Linked DNA regions of Pseudovibrio sp. Tun.PSC04-5.I4. The protein of the gene in region 1 interacts with the protein of each later gene in a pairwise test. Links are inferred from orthologs where the notes say so. Each region holds a gene or a part of one and is shown on either strand. Other genes may lie near its edges.

Region 1 (9,917 bases):
GGATGCATATATAGAGCGTTTTAGCCGGACTGTTCGGCAGGAATGACTGGATCAAAATTGTTTTGCAACGATCAACAAGCCCAGACGGAAACAACCAATTGGCTCTGACCTTACAATACCGAACAGCTCATCATGGTCATCCGCGGTGTTACACCCGCAACCAAAATGAGTTTGGCAGCATAACTCTACTGCCAAACTCATCCAATAACGGGAGGATTACTCCCTCGCACATCCGTGTGAGGGGGTTTCACTTTCTGTTGCATGGGTATGGTTGGACGAACCCAATATTTCGAGAAGATATTTCCATGGCAACAATTCCAATTCCGCAAACGGTACACATTCATGAGTTGGCCGAGAGTGATGCCATTGATTTACTGAAATTTGAAAGAGCCAATAAGTCTTTCTTTGAGAAATGGGTTCCAGCTCGCACCGAAGACTATTTTGAACTGGAAAGCCTCAAAGAGATTATCCGCGAGCTTGTTATGGACGAGGATCATTTTTTCCTCGTTAGAAACGAAGAGTACCAACTGATCGGCAGAATTAATCTGCGTGCAGCAGGCGCTAGTACTGATGGAGGTGCAGAACTCGGCTATCGCATCGGAGAAGCATTCGGCGGGAAGGGATTTGCCAAAGCCTCAACCCTCGCGCTTATTCAACATTTGAAGGCGGAAGGCGGGCCGTCCTCCTAATCGCCTTTGCCGCAGTTAATAATCCGGCATCCTCAAGCGTCCTCAAGCCTGTGGCTTCCAACAGGACGCGACAGGCACCAAATCTGTTCAACTGAACGACCAAACGCTGACCCTGCACAAATATACACGTCTCCTGGAGGCATAAGTTCGTAAAGTATGCGCTTTTTCTGAACTCTAGCCAGTATTCTTCGCGATAATACAGACGCGGCGAAATCCTTTTTCGGCTTAATGTCTTCGTCCCAGACGAAAGACGCCGACATATGGATCTCTATATTATTCAAGCCCTTGGTATAACGGCTTTTGCAGTCAACATGGTTGGCTTTTCAACTTCCCGAGATCAGTTGCTCCGCAGCCTGATTTTCCTCAGCGCCAGTCTGTTTTGCATACACTACGTATTACTGGGTGCATATGTTGCTGGTCTAAGCCTTGCGCTTAGCGGTTTGCGATCCTTAATATCGTTGAAATACAAAGGAAATCGCTGGTTTTTTGGCTTTGCTATTGTGCAAACGCTGATGAGCCTTGCCATTTATGACTCTCCCTTCGACCTTTTACCATGGTCTGCCTCCCTCCTCAACGGCTATGCCATGTTCTGCTTAAGCGGCATCCGTATGCGCGTTGTCATGCTGGTTGGTGCTGCCCTCTGGTGTTCAAATGCTGTCATCGTCGGGTCCTGGGGCGGCGCAATAAATGACCTGACAAACGGCACACTGTTGCTCGTAACCATTTATCGCATGAAAACGGCCACAAATAAGGAAGTGCTTAACCAAGCCTGATAAAACCCTCCACCTTTTCACACCAACAATCCATCCCCAGCAAAACAACCCTAAAAAACGCCGGATTTTCAGAGGTTTGTTCACCGCCTATAACGTTGAAGAGCAGAAATGGCATAACAATAAATCAGGGTTGGAGAGCCGAATGCCCGTTTATCTGACCGGCCTTGCGACAGCGGTGCCGCCCTACGAATTAACTCAGAACCTGGTGTTGGAGTATGCACGCCGCATCCTCGGTCCAAAGTTCGCCCAGTTTGAGCGCATGTCTGGCACTTTTTTAAATGCAGGCGTTGAAAAACGCTATTCTCTTGCGCCGCTGGAATGGTTTTTAGAACCACAAAACTGGCGGACACGCAATGAGGTGTACCTACGCGGTGGAACAGAACTGTTTATTGATGCTGCCCGAAGAGCGCTCTTGAAGGCAGGCCTGCGTGCACAAGACATAGACACAATCGTAACAGTTTCATCCACTGGCATTGCCACCCCAACATTGGAAGCACAGGCATGGAGCCAAATGGGGTTTCGGCAGGATATTCTGCGGGTTCCGGTTTTCGGCCTCGGTTGCGCTGGCGGTGTATCCGGCATGGCAATCGCGCGCGAGCTTGCCCAAGCCAAACCCGGTACCAACGTACTGCTGGTTGCACTGGAAGCCTGCACGCTCTCATTCCGGTCTGATCGTCTCACCAAGGCTGATATCATCGCAACTGTATTGTTTGGGGACGGCGCTGCAGCTGCATGCCTTTCCACCAACATGCCAGAAGACACGCGCAAAACTATAGAGCTGGGTTCGGGCCAGCAGGAGATTTGGCCCGATACACTCAACATTATGGGCTGGAATGTAGATGAGAGCGGGCTTGGTGTGGTGTTTGATCGGTCCATTCCTGACTTTGCTAGAGACCATTTCAAAGATGTGACGGATCGCAGGTTATCAGCGCAAGGGTTGTCCATGCAGGATCTTACCCGGTTTGTCTGTCATCCCGGCGGCGCTAAGGTTGTTCAAGCGTTGGAGCAAGCACTGGACCTGCCCTCCAATTCCCTTGATGCGGAACGAGAGGTATTACGGGATTATGGCAACATGTCAGCACCGACTGCTCTGTTTGTTTTAGAACGCGTGCTGGAACAACCAAAACCAGGTCTGATGATGATGTGCGCACTCGGCCCGGGTTTTACTGCCTCGTTCCTCCCAATCACGGTTGTGGCGCAGCCATCATCATCTGCAAGCCTTGCCACCGATCACACTGAGCCAACAGGAGTAATCAATGCCTGATGCCTCGCTACCCGCCCTGCTCTTCCTCGCGTTTATCGTCGTTCAACGCCTTTCTGAGCTCGTAATCGCAAAACGCAACACGGCTAGGTTGCTAAAAAAAGGAGCCCGTGAAGTTGGTGCCAGCCACTATCCGCTTGTTGTGAGCGTTCATGTGGCATGGATACTTTCACTTGTTGTTCTGGGTTACAACAAACCGGTCGCAATGCCGTGGCTCTATATTTTTGCGGGCCTACAGATTTTTCGATTATGGATTTTGTTGTCTCTTGGTTCCAGATGGACAACACGCATTATTGTGCTCAAGGAGCCTTTGGTGAAAAGGGGTCCATTCGCCTTCATAAAGCACCCCAACTATCTTCTTGTGGCATTGGAGATCTTCACCGCACCGATGGTTTTGGGTTTATTCCCCGTTGCCTTTCTGTTTTCCGGCATAAATGGCGCAATACTCGCTCTGCGCATTCGCGTGGAAGATGAAGCTCTGGTAGACCTCAGGTAACATGAGTTTCTCCGTAAAACTTAGTTAAGTGCTTGAACTGGATAAAACATAGTGATATATCACTATCCAATTACCATGCGAGTTGATCACGGTTGCTCGCTAATCTGACTTATCAAAGTTTTTGTGCCGAGGTCATCATGCTAACAGGTTGCCATCTTATCGCTGGAAAATGGGTCGATAACACCCAGAAATTCCAGTCCACTCCGTACTCAGGTGACGCCAGCTCTTATTCCTGTGGCACTGCTGAACTGATCGACAAAGCCGTTCAAGGCGCAGAAGACGCTTTTATGAGCTTTGGCTGGTCCTCCCGTTCAGAGCGCGCCACCTTCATTCGCAAAATCGCTGAGGAAATCGACGCACGCGGTGCGGAAATCACCAAGGTTGGCTGTGCTGAAACTGGCCTTCCAGAAATGCGCCTCAATGGTGAGCGCGGTCGCACCGTTGGTCAGTTGCGCCTGTTCGCTGATCATATTGAAAAAGGCGATTACCTCGATCTGGCTCATGATAAAGCTATACCAGACCGCGCGCCGCTTCCACGTCCTGATATTCGTTTGAGCCAGCGCCCTGTTGGGCCGGTTGCTGTATTTGGCGCCTCCAACTTCCCTTTGGCCTTCTCCACTGCCGGCGGAGACACAGCGTCCGCCCTTGCAGCAGGGTGTCCGGTTGTTGTCAAAGGCCATGAAGCTCATCCGGGTACTGCTGAGCTGGTAGCCCAAGCCATTGACGCGGCAATCAAATCCTGCGGCATGCATCCCGGCGTTTTCTCACTGGTACAAGGTGGCAGCCGCGAAGTTGGTACAGCCCTTGTCAAGCATCCATTGATCAAAGCAGTTGGGTTTACCGGGTCACTAGCTGGTGGCCGCGCTTTGTTTGACCTTTGTGTTTCTCGCCCTGAGCCTATCCCGTTCTTTGGTGAACTGGGCTCTGTCAACCCTTCCTTCCTGTTCCCCAATGCTCTCGCCAGCCGCGGCGAAGCAATTGCCGCTGGTTGGGCTGGTTCTCTGTGCATGGGTGCAGGTCAGTTCTGTACCAATCCAGGCGTCATGCTCGTGGTTGATGGTCCGGATACAGATGCCTTCATCGCCAAAGCAAAAGGCGCACTGGAAGCAGCTGGCGAACAACCAATGCTCACAGACGGCATTGCCGCAGCCTATCGTGCAAGCTCGGCCAAAATCGCAGACGAAGCCGGCGTAGAAGAGTTGGTAGGCACAGCTTGCACAACACGCGGCGCTAAGCCTTACATGTTCGTGACCGACGCTGCTAACTGGCTTAAAAACAAAGAGCTGCAAGAAGAAGTATTTGGGCCACTCGGCATCGTCGTCAAACTGGAAAACCTTGATCAGATGCACGATGTCGCCAAGCAAATCGAAGGTCAGTTGACTTGTTCCGTTCATGTGGATGCTGCCGATTATGCTGATGCCCGCAAATTGATGCCGCTTCTGGAGCGTAAAGCTGGCCGCGTGCTTGCCAATGGGTTCCCAACCGGTGTTGAAGTTTGTGATGCGATGGTTCATGGCGGTCCGTACCCGGCTTCCACCAACTTTGGCGCAACCTCTGTGGGCACCATGGCAATCCGCCGCTTCCTACGTCCAGTAAGTTATCAGGACATTCCGCTGGAGTTGGTCTCCAGTTTTGAAGTCGAGGAAATGGCGTAAAGCTGTCTCAATATAACCATCAATAGCCCTGAACGTAGCTGTTCAGGGCTTTTCTTCGTCTACTGGTCGCTCTGGAGTGGTTAGGCTGCCAGGTTTTTCAGGGTACCTCGGCCGTGTTGCACAACTCCAATTTAGATTGCGGCTTGCCCAAACCCATAAATTGAGGTGTCCTGAAACCCTTTCGAACGGCGGCTGTCCGAAGGACGTTATTTTATTTAGAACAGCAACGCCAATTTGCGCTTCTATCCTCTGATGTTTAAAGTTTCTTGAGCTCAGTTTTCCCCCGACCACCCGCTTTAAACGACCCATCGGGGTTTCACCTCGCGCCCGCTGCCCGTATCAGGTGTATTTCTGCCAGTCCATTCTGCCGCACTTTTGAATTGCAAGGATATGCGCGTCACGCGATGTCAGGTCAGTCTCAGTGTCTCGACTGAGGATTGCCTATTTAGGCGATGGAATAACAACCTCAACACTTTCAAAGCACTCTGCCAATTCTTGTCTGGTTGGCTCGCCGTCGTAAGCGCCATCACCCAGAAACTTCGCCACCGTGTCGTCAATTTGATCCAACAAATCCGTTAGGGCTGACGGCTCGTCAACGCTCTCTTCCGTCAACTCACCGCACAGGATTTTGCGCGTATTCAGCTCTGTCCCCAGATGCAGTTTGCGCCAGTTTCTGCGTTTTATCTTGGTTCTCTGCCATTCACCCGCCCAAAGACCTTTAGTCCTGTGCTGTCTATTACTAGATGAGCCGGTTCAGCTATGCGTGTAGCCCGCAGCTTTGTCAGCTTCAAACCTTCCGTCCGACGCGACAGCGTAGAAAATCAGAAACAGGCAGGTCCAGTTGTATCAGGCGAAACAGAGAGCGTGCAAATCCTTGGATCGGGCGAAGCGCGAGACCGAATAATGACCTCACCTGCAAACAGGTTTCGATGGCAAGCACTGAGAATTTGGTAGGACGACCGCGGCGCTTGCTGTGTGGGGCGTGCCAATAAACCTGGCAATGTCCTCATCGATTCAAACGCTCACATCTCAGCGCTGGCGAAGACTTTCGTTAGACTCTGGCCAGTTGGTGAGACGATATCCGGTTTTTGTAAATATCTCCCGCCGAGCAGCATTATGTTTGAAGGGCATGAAAAGACTACCTGACCAAAAAATAGGCTGCCTACATACACGCTGGAGGCGGATTTGTGCAGCAAGGCCGTTATACCCCACGTCGCGAACGACAGTTACTCGCGCATGTTCTTCAGTTGTTCTGAAACGAGGCCAATTTTGCAGCTTCGGGGCCACTGGGCCAAGTTCGTGCATTTTAAGCGAGCTGAACTCAACGGGTAAGGGCTATCTGTAAGCAAGTTCCAAATTAGGCAGGAACGCTGCGTCTTTCCATTAATTCAGAGCCTGTCCATTCCTAGCTTTTCTTAGGATTTGATTGAAGTCTTTGCATAGGCTTCAATTATCTGGCAGTTGCTTCAGACAACAACATAAATAACCGACAAAGAAGCTTGTTGTCCATGGCGCTGATCCTTCTTCTGCTGCAACAGATGTGTGTCTATCTCGTTATTGTATATCTGGTCAGCAAGACGCCGCTGTTCAAGATATTCACGGAGGATGCACCCCGCCTCCCGCATAAGGTCCTAATTTACTTCGTGTTTTCCGGCTTTTGCATTATCGCAACTTATTTCGGTGAGCAGGTTAACGGAGCGATTGCGAACACACGTGCCATGGGAGCCGTGCTCGGCGGTCTGCTTGGCGGACCGATCACGGGCTTGCTGGTGGGCATTACAGGAGGCCTGCATCGCTACAGCTTTGGCGGTTTTACCGATCTGGCCTGCACCATTTCCACCACTTCTGAAGGGCTATTGACGGGTGCTGCGGCTCTGTATTTGCGCCAACAAAACAAGGGCGCTCTTCTGTTCCGGCCCCTCTTCGTGTTCTGGCTGACGTTGGCTGCCGAGGCAATGCAGATGCTCATCATTCTGGCAGTTGCGCGCCCGTTTGACCATGCATTTGAGTTAGTCCAGCAAATTGCTATTCCGATGCTTCTGGTGAATTCCTTAGGGGCGGCGCTCTTCATGAGCATTGTTCGCGATCAGAAGACCATGTTCGACAAGCTTTCCTCCGCATTTTCCAGTCAAGCGCTCAAGATTGCAGAACGGTGTGTCGGAGTTCTGGCCAAGGGCCTCAATGAGACATCGTCGGCCAAAGTCGCCAGGATTGTGAGTGAGGAAACGAAAGTTGGCGCCGTTGCCATAACCGATAGATATAAGTTGCTGGCCTTTACCGGCAGTGGATCAGATCATCACATTCCCGGAACGCCGATTTCCTCTCGGTTGACGCTGGATGCGATTACGCACAACACAGTTATGTATGCAAACGGTGTTGAGGTGCCCTACGGCTGCTCAATCTCTCAGTGTTGCAAACTGGGGTCATGTCTGGTTATTCCACTCCGCAGCGATACCGAGGTGATTGGCACCATCAAAATGTATGAGCAGAAGAACAAAATGTTCCTCAACATCAACCGGACTCTTGGAGAAGGTATTGCCAAGTTACTTTCCAACCAGATCCTTTATGGGGAGCTGGAAGAGAAACAAAACCTGCTGACGTGTGCTGAACTTAAGTTGTTGCAGGCTCAGGTGAATCCGCATTTCCTATTCAACACGCTCAATACTATTGCAATTATTACGAAGCGTGATCCTGTGAAAGCTCGTTTTTTGCTCCTGCAGTTTTCCAAATTCCTCCGCATCAATCTAAAACGCACATCCGGCCTTGTGTCGCTGAGCGATGAGCTTGACCACATTGATGCGTATCTGGCGATTGAAAAAGCACGGTTTGCGGACAAACTGAGTGTGGAGATTGATCTGCCGACAAAGCTTCACAATATTCAGGTCCCCGCCTTCACGCTCCAACCAATTATCGAGAACGCCATCAAACACGGCATTTCACAAAGTGTAAATCAGGGCCACATTCATATCAGTGGCCATATTCAAGATGATGCTATTGAACTGCGCGTCGAAGACAATGCAGGATTGTATGTTCCTCCAAAAGACAAGGAGGGTCTTGGCATGTCCCTCGTCGATAAGCGGCTTAAGAAACAATGGGGTGAGGACTATGGCCTTTCCATTGAATGGGAAGATGATCTGTTTACACGGGTGAGTATCCGCGTGCCTCAACATGATCTGGAGGCTGCGCAATGATCACCTGTCTTGTGGTTGATGATGAACCCTACGCCCGCGAAGAGCTTGTTGAGCTGCTGGATAAAGCCGGGAACATCGAGGTTATCGGAGAATGCAGCAACGCGATTGAAGCTCTCAGCACCATCAATAAGCTGAAGCCTCAACTGGTGTTTTTAGATATCCAAATGCCACGCATTTCGGGAATTGAGCTGATTGCAATGCTCGACCCGGAAACTATGCCACGGATCGTTTTTTCAACGGCCTATGACGAGTACGCCATCAAGGCCTTTGAACATCACGCCTATGATTATCTTCTGAAGCCGGTTGAAGAGGAACGTCTGGCGAAAACGCTCAACCGGATTAGGGTCGATTTACGTCCTCAAATGTTACAGGACATCACCCCGCAGCAACTTACTCACTTGCCCTGTTACATCGGCAATCGCCTGAAGGTTATTCCGCTCGCCAACGTGGAATATGTCTTCAGCGACCTCAGCGGCATTCACGTTGCCACCACAAACGAATACGTGCACACACAACTCACCTTGAAGGTTCTGGAACAGAAAACGCCGTTGGTGCGATCCCATCGCCAGTACCTTGTTTCCCGCGATACGATTGCCGAAATCACATTGCTGGAGACCGGAGCGGAAGTCATCACTCATAGCGGCACGAAAATTCCGGTTTCGCGGCGTTATTTGCGAAGTGTAAAACAGGTGTTTGGCTATGCCTGAACCAAGCCAAAACAACGGTTTCTCAATTCGAATCAAATTTTCTTGAAACAGGACATGTGCCGCGGACCGCTTATCTACGATTATTACCGCTTAGCCTCCCAGCATGCCGCTTAGCTGAAACCTCAACATCAAACCCTTGAAACCGTTTTACTCCTACCCAAAGAAATAGGAGGAAGAAGAAATGTTGTGGTTTCTCTTTAGTGTTGGACTTCTGCTAGTAGGCTACTTTGTCTACGGCACATTCGTTGAAAAAGTTTTTGGGGCACGCCCTGGACGCCAAACACCGGCGCATGCGCAAACCGACGGTGTTGATTACGTTCCGATGTCAACACCTAAGGTCTATCTGGTTCAGTTGCTGAACATCGCTGGCGTTGGTCCGATCTTCGGCCCGATCCTTGGTGCGATGTACGGCGTTTCTGCCATGCTCTGGATTGTGCTTGGCTGTATTTTTGCTGGCGCGGTGCACGATTACTTCTCAGGTATGCTGTCTGTGCGTAATGGCGGTCAGTCCGTTCCAAACCTTGCCGGTAAGTACCTTGGAACTGGTGCAAAGCATTTTATGAACATCTTCGCGCTCATCCTGCTGTTGCTGGTTGGTGTTGTGTTTGTTTCTGCTCCTGCCAGCCTTTTGGGTCGCCTGACAGGTGTTGATGTCACCATCTTCCTGATTTGCATCTTTGCCTACTACCTTGTTGCAACAATTGTTCCTGTCGACAAAATCATTGGCCGCTTCTATCCGTTCTTTGGTGCGTTGCTGGTGTTCATGTCTGTTGGCCTGACTGTCGCTCTTGCGCTCTCCAGCGAACATTCCATGTTGCCAGGCGTAGAAGCCAGTGACTTCTTTCTCAATCTGAACCCGAACGACATGCCTTTGTGGCCAGCTCTGTTCATCACCATCGCGTGTGGTGCAATCTCAGGTTTCCATGCGACCCAGTCTCCTTTGATGGCACGTTGCATGGAAAACGAACGAAATGGTCGTTTCGTATTCTATGGTGCAATGATCGGTGAAGGCATTATCGCTCTTATCTGGTGTGCGATTGCATTGTCTTTCTTCGACGGTGTTGAAGGCCTCGCTGAAGGCATGGCTGGCAACCCAGCGAACGTCGTTTATGAAGCATCAAACGGTCTGCTTGGTACAGTTGGCG
Region 2 (9,882 bases), on another replicon or contig:
TAGCTGGAGTGTGGATCAAGGCTTGTAAGCATGCCGTTGATCGCGGTCTCGATCAGCTTGGAGTCTGTTGGCTCCTCAACATAATCAGAGCGTACACGCTCAAAAACGTCTCCAAACAGATTAAGCTGATTGTACGTATCGGGAGACGCAGCTGCTGCTGGCTCAGCAAACCTGAACGGGACCTGAGAGTATGTTACGACCGCCGTAGCCCCCATGACCACGCCAATCAGCAAGAACGATGCTTTCCGTATCATCCGCGAACCTTTTCGTTTTCGGCGCGAGACCACCATGGGCTGGGGTCGATTGCAGTGCCGTCTTTCCTGAATTCTACATATAAAACCGGCTGATCCAAACTAAAATTAAGGTTATTAGCGCTTGCGAGGCGCGTTTCTCCCATTTTAGCGACTGGTTCACCGGCTAGAATGAATTGCCCTAGCTCAACCATGATGTTGTCCATACCAGACAACAGGACATGGTGCCCGCCGCCTGCATTTACAATTACCATCTGCCCGTAAGAGCGGAAATCCCCTGCATACACCACCCATCCATCAGTGGGGGAGGTGACTTGGGCGTTAGGGCGCGTTGCAATGGATTGACCAGTGGTCGTATTCCCAAAACCATCCGCAACCCCAAAGTCTTGTAGTAGTGTGCCGGATACCGGATCAGGCAAAAGCCCAAGGGTGTCCGCAAAAGCAACAACCGGTTTTAATCGGCTTGGGTCAGCAAACGGGTCACCGGAAGCAATCCGGTCTTGCCGTTCTATGTCCGCAAGTCGCGCTGCTTCCGCTGCGCGTCTGCTGCTTTCCACGTCTCGTTCAAGGTTAGCAAGCAACTCTTTCAAAGAGGTTGCCTTCTGGGCAAGTTCCTTTGCGCGAGCCTTCTCGGCTTCCAGCGCTGCGAGGCTATCTTGCCGTGCTGACTTTTTCTTTTCTAAAAGTAATTCAACACGATGGCGTTCTTCTGCCATCTGAATTGCACCACTTCGAACTCTGTTGCGCTCTGCTTCAATTTTTGCCCTCAACCTTGTCAGTTCAGCAAGGTCACTGGCCAAAGCCTCCGCCTCAATCCGCACTTCGGGCATGATTGAGTTGAGCAAAATAGCGCTGCGCACGGCACCAAGAGCATCTTGAGGGCGCACGACCATTGCAGGGGGAGGCCGATGACCAATCCGTTGCAGAGCACTCAGAACTTCAGCTAAAATATCTTTGCGTTCATTCAATGACGCGCGAACAGATTGCTCGTTTTTGCGGTGGCGCCCCAAGCGCGCTTCCGTGGCTTCCAGCTGGTTCTCCAGCTTCTTCATGCGCTCGCCGGTGCGGATCAATTCCCCATTCAGACTCTCGCCATCGCGCTCCAACGCACGAATAGAACGCTGAATTTCCTCCCGCTTCTCAGAAGAAAGAGAGATGTTCTCGTTCAGATCGCGCAACTCATATTCACGCGCCTGCTTGAGTTTCAGCGCTTCAGCAGCTGGGTCTTTCTGGTCAACTTTCAGGGAGATATTTGTCAGCTTTTGCGCAGTGCCTTGCAGCGGCAGCCCAACAGCAACCACAAAAAACAAGACGAAACTTGTCACCAACTGGAGGATCCGGCTTCCTCTGAGACGCAACAACTGAACTCCTAAAGCGCATTCCCAGAAAGGGCCTGATTTTCTGAAAAGAACACGCATAAAACAACTAGCCAAAACAAGCAGCTAATAGGCTACTTGAATGGTCAACGCTGAGGATAATGAACAGACAGCGTTAAGGAAGTGTCAACCACGTTTGAAGGCTTAGCGACTTACACGGGAAACATCAATATCCACAACACTGCCAATCCTCTTACAGGCTGAACTTGTACATGGTCTTGCGTGGGGATTTTAGAGAGGCATGCAGGCACCACCAGCGAAATCAGGCACGGTGGTAGGGGTGGCCAGTTAAAATTGTGATGGCACGATAGATTTGCTCGCCGCACATAATCCGCACCATTTGATGCGGCCATGTCATGGAACCAAGAGCGAGCTTTAGGTCAGCGCGTTGCAAAAGGGCTTGTCCATGCCCGTCAGCACCACCAATGGCCAGCACAATGTCAGAGGTGCCTTGATCAGCCCAGTCACCAACCTTTTTAGCAAACACCTCACTGGAAAGGGCTTTGCCGTGCTCATCCAGCGCAATAAGGATCGCGCCAGAAGGAAGCGCATTGAGCAGAAACTGCGCTTCTTCGTCTTTTCGCTCGGTTGTGCGGGCAGCCCGGCTTTCTGTAAATTCAACCACAGACACAGATGTAACGCCAACGGACCGGCCCGCTTTACGCGCACGGTCCAGATAGCGTTCACACATGTCCTTTTCCGCGCCAGCTTTCATTTTGCCAACGCAGGCAATCGTGACTTTCATGAAGTCTCCGAGGGTTGAATGACGGTTTTCCGTCAGTTCAGAGGCAAGCAGGTTAACCCACAAAAGCGCGCACTAATTCAAAACCGCCATCTCATAGAAATGGCAGTTGGATTAAGCAGCGCAAAACACCGGACCTCAAAGGAGGTCAGGTATTATCCGATGAACTGTGTCGGCTCAGTGCTATCCGCGGACCACATTTTCTCGATATTGTAGAAACTGCGGACTTCTGGGCGGAAAATGTGAATGATTGCATCACCGATATCGATGAGCACCCAGTCACAATGCGGCATGCCTTCAATGCGGGCACCGGTGTAGCCTGCCAGTTTCAGATCACGGAGCAAGTGGTCAGCAACAGCGCCAACATGGCGATGTGAGCGGCCAGAAGCCACAACCATGTAGTCAGCCAATGCAGACTTGCCAGCAAGATCTACGGATACGATCTCTTCAGCCTTGGAGTCATCCAGGCTTTTGACGATCAGTGCAAGCACATCCCCGTTTTCGGAGGTGTCGTGCGGTTGAAGAGGAGCGATGGTGTCCGTCCCTTCATGTTGAGTTATCATGGTCAGCTAAGCGCCCTCGCCATGGTTAAAGATAAGCAGATTGCATCTGCCATGTAAGATAGCTTGGAATGCACAAACTCAAGCCTTCCGTCAAGAAGAATACTCAGGTCCCTATGGCATTTTCAAGACACTTGTCGCTGCAAACCGCGCAAGTTTCCCTTAGGCGTGTCCTCTATCCCTCAGTAAAGTGGAGGAGGTTTCGTCTAGCGGGCCATGTAGAATGGTCCAGCAAGGGGCTTTGCACTCAGGCAGCTGGCGTGCACTTTCCTCTTTTATCTGAGCAAAGGCATACCTCTGGCAAACGCGAGCTGAAAGAGACGAAAGCGTCGCTTTAGGCCTGTCAACGATTGCCACAGGCACCCCTTCTATAATGCTCTGCCAGTTTTGCCAATGGTGAAAATTTGCGAGATTGTCTGCACCCATCACCCAGACAAAGTTCAACCTTGGTCGGATACGCCGCAAACTCTTCAAAGTGCTTGCTGTATAAGAGGTGCCGAGAACAGCTTCAAAAGCCGTCACCTTCATGCGTGGGTGCCGCGCCAGCGCTTTTGTCGCACATACCCGCTCTTCCAAAGATGTCAGTTCGTGGCGGGATTTTAGCGGATTGCCGGGCGTAACCAACCACCAGATCTGATCCAACTCCAGCCGGCGCAGGGCGGTTTCAGCCACCAGAAAATGGCCGGGATGCGGAGGATTGAAGGAACCGCCAAACAATCCAATGCGATTTCCGTCAGCTGCATAGGGCAGGCGCAGCCAGGAAGGTGGCACCTCTCCCAGCTTGCCGCGGCTATCAAAGGTTTGTGGGTCTGTTACGATCATGGACGGGTTTGGCCAGTCCCGCGAACGACATATTTGAAGCTGGTCAGCTGCTCAACACCTACCGGACCACGTGCATGCATACGGCCTGTGGCGATGCCAATTTCTGCGCCCATACCAAACTCTCCGCCATCTGCAAACTGTGTGGATGCATTGTGAAGAACAATTGCGGAATCCACTTCTGCGAGGAATTTTTGAGCCGCAACCTGATCCTCGGTGATGATGCAGTCGGTGTGGTTGGAGCCGTATTCACTGATGTGCTCAATTGCATCAACCAGACCGCCAACAATCTTCACGGAGATAATAGCGGCCAGATATTCTGTCGCCCAATCTTCCGCAGAAGCCTCCTTCGCGCTCGGGTAAAGCATCAACACTTCTTCATCACCGCGAATTTCACAGCCCTTCTGCCGAAGTGCAGCAAGGATTGGAGGCAGGTGTGTCGCAGCAACTGCTTCGTCCACCAACAAAGTTTCAGCCGCGCCACAAATGCCTGTGCGTCGCAGTTTAGAATTCACAACAATGTCTACCGCTTTATCCAGATCGGCGTTCTTATCGATGAAAATGTGAACCAGCCCCTCAAGGTGGGCAAACACCGGCACGCGAGCTTCCTCCTGCACCCGTGCCACAAGGCTTTTGCCGCCACGTGGAATGATCACATCCAGATTGCCATTCAGACCTTTTAGCATTTCGCCCACGGCAGCGCGGTCTTTCACCGGTACAACTTGAATTGCATCAACAGGCAAGCCAGCATCAGCCAGTCCGGATTGCAGAGCCTTATAAATGGCAAGGTTGGAGTTGATGGTGTCAGAACCACCGCGCAGAATAACCGCATTGCCCGCTTTCAGGCACAGGGCGCCAGCATCAGCTGTCACATTGGGACGGCTTTCATAAACCACGCCGATCACACCAAGGGGTGTCCGTACGCGGGAGATGTCCAGTCCGTTTGGGCGGGTCCATTGAGCAATATTGCTGCCAACCGGATCGTCCAGCTTGGAAATGTCTTCCAGTGCGCCAGCAATGGCTTCAATGCGCTCTTCGTTTAAGGTGCCGCGATCAATAAAGGAGGTTTGCTGATTGTTGGCCGTCATTGCGTCCAGATCAAGAGCATTGGCAGCGAGGATTTGCGGAGTTGCAGCGCGAACAGCAGCAGCCATTGCCTCCAGGCCTTTGTTCTTTTGGCTTGTGGGAGCAATTGCAAGAACACGAGCTGCCGCGCGTGCTTTCTTGCCAATGGTCGCCATCAGGTCACAAATGCTGGTATTTCCCGCATTTGCTGTTTCAGAACTAGTCAGCATCTGCAAAACCCTTAAATCATCGCCGGTTGAAGCTCTTCAACCTAAACAGTTTCTATCAATTATCCAAATCAGAAGTTGAGAGCACAAGATCATCTGTATGGATCATCTCTGCGCGCCCCGCATAACCGATAATAGCTTCAATTTCCCTGCTGTTGCGCCCAATGATGAGAGAGGCCTCGCCGTAATCATAGGCAATAAGGCCCCGGCCCACATCATGGCCATCAGCATTTAAAAGACGTACCGCATCCCCGCGAGTGAATGTGCCGTCAACTTTGGTCACGCCAGCAGGCAGCAAGCTCTTGCCAGCTTTAACGGCCTTTAATGCACCTGCATCCAATTGCACTGTACCATGTGGTTTCAAGTGACCGCTGATCCACGTCTTCCGAGCTCGCGAGGGAGAAGAGGGAGCAGGGAACCAAGTTGCGCGTGCGCCATTCTCAATCGCAGTCAGCGGGTTCATGGTCTTGCCGCTGGCAATAATCATGGTGGTCCCGGCAGATTGCGAGATTTTCGCCGCATCGATCTTGGTTTTCATGCCGCCAGAGGAAAACGCAGAGCCAGCAGAACCGGCCATCGCTTCAATCTCTTGTGTGACCTGTGGAACTTCCGGCAAAAAGATCGCATTGGGATCCTTTTGCGGCGCAGCAGTATAAAGGCCATCAACATCAGAGAGCAGCACCAAGAGGTCCGCACTCGCCATTGTCGCCACACGGGCGCCAAGACGGTCATTATCGCCATACCGGATTTCGGAGGTCGCAACAGTGTCGTTCTCGTTGATGATCGGTACAGCGCCCATTTTCAGCAGGGTGCCAATGGTTTCACGCGCATTGAGGTAGCGGCGACGTTCCTCTGTATCTCCAAGGGTCAGCAGGATCTGACCAGCAGTCAGACCCCGTTCGCCGAGAATTTCAGAGTAAGCCTGAGCAAGTGCAATCTGACCGACAGAAGCAGCGGCTTGCGCCTGCTCCAGCTTCAGCGGACCAGACGGCAAACCCAACACACCACGACCAAGAGCGATGGAACCAGAGGAAACAACCAGCACTTCTTTTCCGGCCTCGGAAAGAGCTTGCAGGTCATCTGCCAGAGATTCCAGCCAGTCTCGTTTCAAGCGGCCATTTTCAACCAGTAGAGCTGAGCCGATTTTGACAGTGATGCGCTTATAGTCGCTCAGGCTTCGAGCCATTAGGGACGCCATTCCTCAATCTTGTCGGTAAGAAGGGCTTTTGCCTCTTCCTGCTTGTTTTTGTCAATGGCGCGAATGACCATACGTTGAGCCGTATCGATGTTTTCACCACTGGCAGCAGAAATGACAAGTGGTGTCTGGCCACAAGCTTCTTCGAGCGCTTTAAAACGCTCTTCGCGCAGTTCGTCCGTCAAGGAGTCAGCTTTGGAAAGACACACAATTTCAGTCTTTTCACCAAGGCCATGACCGTAGGCTTCCAGCTCACCACGAATGGTGTGGTATGCATCTGCCGGGTCTTCAACACCAGAGCCATCGACAAGGTGCAGCAGAACGCGTGTCCGCTCGATATGGCCGAGGAAACGGTCTCCAAGACCCTGACCCAGAGACGCGCCACGGATAAGGCCCGGAATATCAGCCAGCACAAACCCGCGGCCATCAAGTTCACAAACACCAAGGTTCGGGTGCAAAGTCGTGAACGGGTAATCCGCAATCTTCGGACGTGCCGCTGAAACAGCGGCGAGGAAAGTGGACTTACCAGCGTTTGGTAAACCAACAAGGCCAGCATCCGCAATCAGCTTCAAGCGCAGCCAGATCCACTTCTCTTCGCCTTCAAGGCCCGGATTGGCGTGGCGTGGTGCCTGATTTTTTGAGGATTTAAAGTGCGCATTACCAAACCCGCCATTGCCGCCCTTCATCAGGAGCAGGCGTTGACCGACTCTCGTCATATCTGCAACAACGGTCTCGTTGTCTTCATCCAGAATTTCAGTTCCAACCGGAACGCGGAGCACAACATCGTCGCCTTTGGCGCCGGTTCTGTTGCGGCCCATGCCGTGCATACCAATTTTAGCTTTGAAGTGCTGCGAATAGCGGTAATCAATCAGCGTATTCAGGCCGTCAGCGCATTCAACCCATACATCACCACCGCGACCACCGTCGCCGCCGTCTGGGCCGCCTTCTGCTACATATTTCTCACGCCGGAAACTAACGCTGCCTGCGCCGCCGTCACCGGACTTTACATAGATCTTTGCCTGATCAAGGAATTTCATATTATTCTCTTTCGTCCGTCTGTGACGTTCTTTGAGAGCCGTCTTAAAGCCCTATTGCCGTGGAGCCAAGTCTACAACGACAATTCTGGCTAATTTTATTACTAGCCTGGCCAAAAAATCGCTCTGTTACGGCGCTTACAAGGCCCATAAGAACAGCCAAAAGGCCCGCAACCCGGTTGGGTCGCAAGCCTTTACTGATGCATAAGAGACGATACCAAGCTTTAAGCTGCGATGGCCTGCATTGCTTGCCAGCGGTCTTTGGTGAGTGTGACCGTTGTATAGTCCATCTCGATATCACCACGAGCCCGGTTCTTTTCCTTGGTCTCGCCAGTAACCTCAAACCCGTTCTTCTGAAGTACATTCAAAGATTTCGGGTTGATGGTGAACAGGCCGGTATTCATAGCCAAGGCACTCAGGCGGTTAAATACGTAATCGCAAACCATGTTGGTTGCTTCACTCGCATAACCCTTGCCCCATGCAGACTTCGCCAACCAATAGCCAAGATGCGGGGTGGTCGATACATTACGAATGCCGATGACACCGACCAAACCTTCGCCGTTGTCGATAACCCAGTTGATCTCTTCATTGTGTGGTGTGGTGAGGCAATGGTCAAACCACCATTCGCCATCATCCTTAGTGTAAGGGTGCGGAACCACGGTGAGCATCTTACTCACATCGAAGTCACTCAGAAATTCATTGTGAATGTCGAAATCGCTCTTACGAAAATCACGTAGTATCAACCGCTCGGAATGCAGCTCCGGAAACATCGCCATCTCTTCTTATTGTTCTTTGGGCACCTTTCGCAGTTTCGCGAAAGCGCTCCTTACATAATTCGAGGAGATAGTGGGGGATCAGCTCTTTGCCGCGAGCGCGGCTTTGTTTCAACTCTTCACCAACTATCTCAAAACCAAGCCTTGTTAAGATCCGTTGGGAAATCGGGTTCTCTTTAAATACACCGGCCCTAAGAAGCTGCTGATCAGTTTGATGGAAGAGATAGTGCAAGGCTGTTGCCGCAGCCTCGCTCATATACCCTTGGCCCTAAAAGGGCTTGCCCAGCCAATAGCCGAATGTCGCTGAACCGTTTTAATTGTTCGCGCCAACCGTGCCAATAAGACCAGACCCATCATCAATCACCCAATTCACCGTCTGTGACGGGTCTGCGGATATATTGAAGTCGATCCACGCCTGCGCGTCTTCCTCGCTATAAGGAAAAGTGACAGGCGTCAGCATCTTGGAGATATTAAAATCCGAGAGGAACTCTAAAAGCTTGGCGCGGTCACTATCGCGGTAGGCTCTCAAATGCAAGCGCTTAGACATCAAAATTGGAAAATTATTCATAGCCTGAGAATTCCTTTAATGTGAAATATCATGCTGAAATAATGCCTAGGGTGAAAGGGGTGCTGATATATTTCGACTGGTATGGTCCCCTAAAGAGTGCTGCTGGTTGTCAAAAAAATATTATTAACGCTCTAATCAACAAAAACAGCGAGTTATGCCCAAAAAATTCGAATTTAATAAGCTTAATTGACAGGGCGGGCTTTACTTCCGTGTCAGAATATGGAATTCCCTGTCTCACGTTAAGACTATCGACACCCTGTCTCCCTTTTTAGGGCGTCAGAGCACTCGATTTTGCCCTGACGCTAATTAGTCGCAGCATACCGCAGCGACAAACTAACTTAGGAGATACCACGATGGCTAAAGGCACCGTGAAATGGTTCAACGGCACTAAAGGTTTCGGTTTTATTGCACCTGAAGATGGCAGCAACGATGTATTCGTTCACATTTCAGCTGTAGAGCGCTCCGGTCTTTCCACATTGGCTGATGGCCAGGACGTAACTTACGACCTGGAAACTGGTCGTGATGGCCGCGCAAGCGCTGTGAACCTCGAAACCGTATAATTCGAGCCGTTACAGTTTAAAAAGAGCGCAGCAATGCGCTCTTTTTTTTGTCCAGATTTTGTATTCCCAGATCAACACCACCCCCAATTGCCTAACGTCCCGCATTATTTCTAGCTTGATCAGCATGGGGTCCACATCCTCGCGAGCGCTGCTTTGATGGGTGCCATAGTCGACCACTGTAAACCCGTTCTGATCTGAGAACTGGAAGCATCTTTCTTCCAAAATTTGAGTGTGAACATAACGGCTTAAGTTAAAAGCATAGGTGTCGCTTCCCACTGCTCTCTCGTTAAAATCAGTTCGGTTTTCTCAAGCTCTTCGCGGCTTCGTGCAAGCGGGTGTGCAACGCCATGACCCCAGTCAATAAATCCATTTTTTCTGAGGACTTTGAGCGAACCAATATTCTCGGATAGTGCGGAAGAGTGCAGTCTCTCTAATCTCAAGGTTTCAAAGCAATACCTGATGACCTCCGCAGCTGCTTCACTCGCAAAACCTCTATTCCAATAGGTTTCTGCAATCCAGTAGCCGAGAAACGGCTCATTGTTGGAGAGCTTCAAAGCGCTGATGACGCCTATAAAATCGCCCTCCGTCTCGATTACCCATGCTGTTTGAGTGCTCAAAGGGCTTTCCAGGCAATAATTGATCCACCGTTGGCCATCCATTTGCGTATAGGGGAAGGGTACATGAGCCAGCATTTTGGCAATAGTGTAATTGT

What was found.
Region 2: the proteins of btsR (region 1) and BLS62_RS17615 interact in binary tests that used the Escherichia coli proteins (3 or more experiments, as listed by UniProt). The link is inferred for Pseudovibrio sp. Tun.PSC04-5.I4 from one-to-one orthologs.

Annotation. Positions count from the first base shown.
Region 1 is NZ_FNLB01000001.1:2,832-12,748, forward strand. Bases 6,918-9,916 are described here. They hold btsR (two-component system response regulator BtsR), read left to right. Parts: upstream 6,918-8,061; coding sequence 8,062-8,772; downstream 8,773-9,916. Other genes in these bases: BLS62_RS00050 (sensor histidine kinase), read left to right, coding at 6,918-8,065; BLS62_RS00060 (carbon starvation CstA family protein), read left to right, coding at 8,954-9,916. Also shown: BLS62_RS00020 (GNAT family N-acetyltransferase), read left to right, coding at 306-689; BLS62_RS00025 (YgjV family protein), read left to right, coding at 950-1,462; BLS62_RS00030 (type III polyketide synthase), read left to right, coding at 1,605-2,726; BLS62_RS00035 (isoprenylcysteine carboxyl methyltransferase family protein), read left to right, coding at 2,719-3,219; BLS62_RS00040 (aldehyde dehydrogenase (NADP(+))), read left to right, coding at 3,357-4,874; BLS62_RS31905 (transposase), read right to left, coding at 5,662-5,814; more of BLS62_RS00050, read left to right, coding at 6,383-6,917; more of BLS62_RS00060, read left to right, coding at 9,917-9,917. UniProt on the Escherichia coli protein: Member of the two-component regulatory system BtsS/BtsR, which is part of a nutrient-sensing regulatory network composed of BtsS/BtsR, the low-affinity pyruvate signaling system YpdA/YpdB and their respective target proteins, BtsT and YhjX.
Region 2 is NZ_FNLB01000006.1:2,649,561-2,659,442, reverse strand. The notes cover bases 2,896-5,859. They hold BLS62_RS17615 (glutamate-5-semialdehyde dehydrogenase), read right to left. Parts: upstream 5,044-5,859; coding sequence 3,748-5,043; downstream 2,896-3,747. Other genes in these bases: proB (glutamate 5-kinase), read right to left, coding at 5,099-5,859; BLS62_RS17620 (nicotinate-nucleotide adenylyltransferase), read right to left, coding at 3,092-3,751; rsfS (ribosome silencing factor), read right to left, coding at 2,896-2,932. In the rest of the region: BLS62_RS17640 (S41 family peptidase), read right to left, coding at 1-254; BLS62_RS17635 (murein hydrolase activator EnvC family protein), read right to left, coding at 251-1,612; 23S rRNA (pseudouridine(1915)-N(3))-methyltransferase RlmH, read right to left, coding at 1,890-2,372; more of rsfS, read right to left, coding at 2,525-2,895; more of proB, read right to left, coding at 5,860-6,226; GTPase ObgE, read right to left, coding at 6,226-7,272; BLS62_RS17600 (GNAT family N-acetyltransferase), read right to left, coding at 7,494-8,045; BLS62_RS17585 (cold-shock protein), read left to right, coding at 8,964-9,170; BLS62_RS17580 (GNAT family N-acetyltransferase), read right to left, coding at 9,416-9,882. UniProt on the Escherichia coli protein: Catalyzes the NADPH-dependent reduction of L-glutamate 5-phosphate into L-glutamate 5-semialdehyde and phosphate. The product spontaneously undergoes cyclization to form 1-pyrroline-5-carboxylate.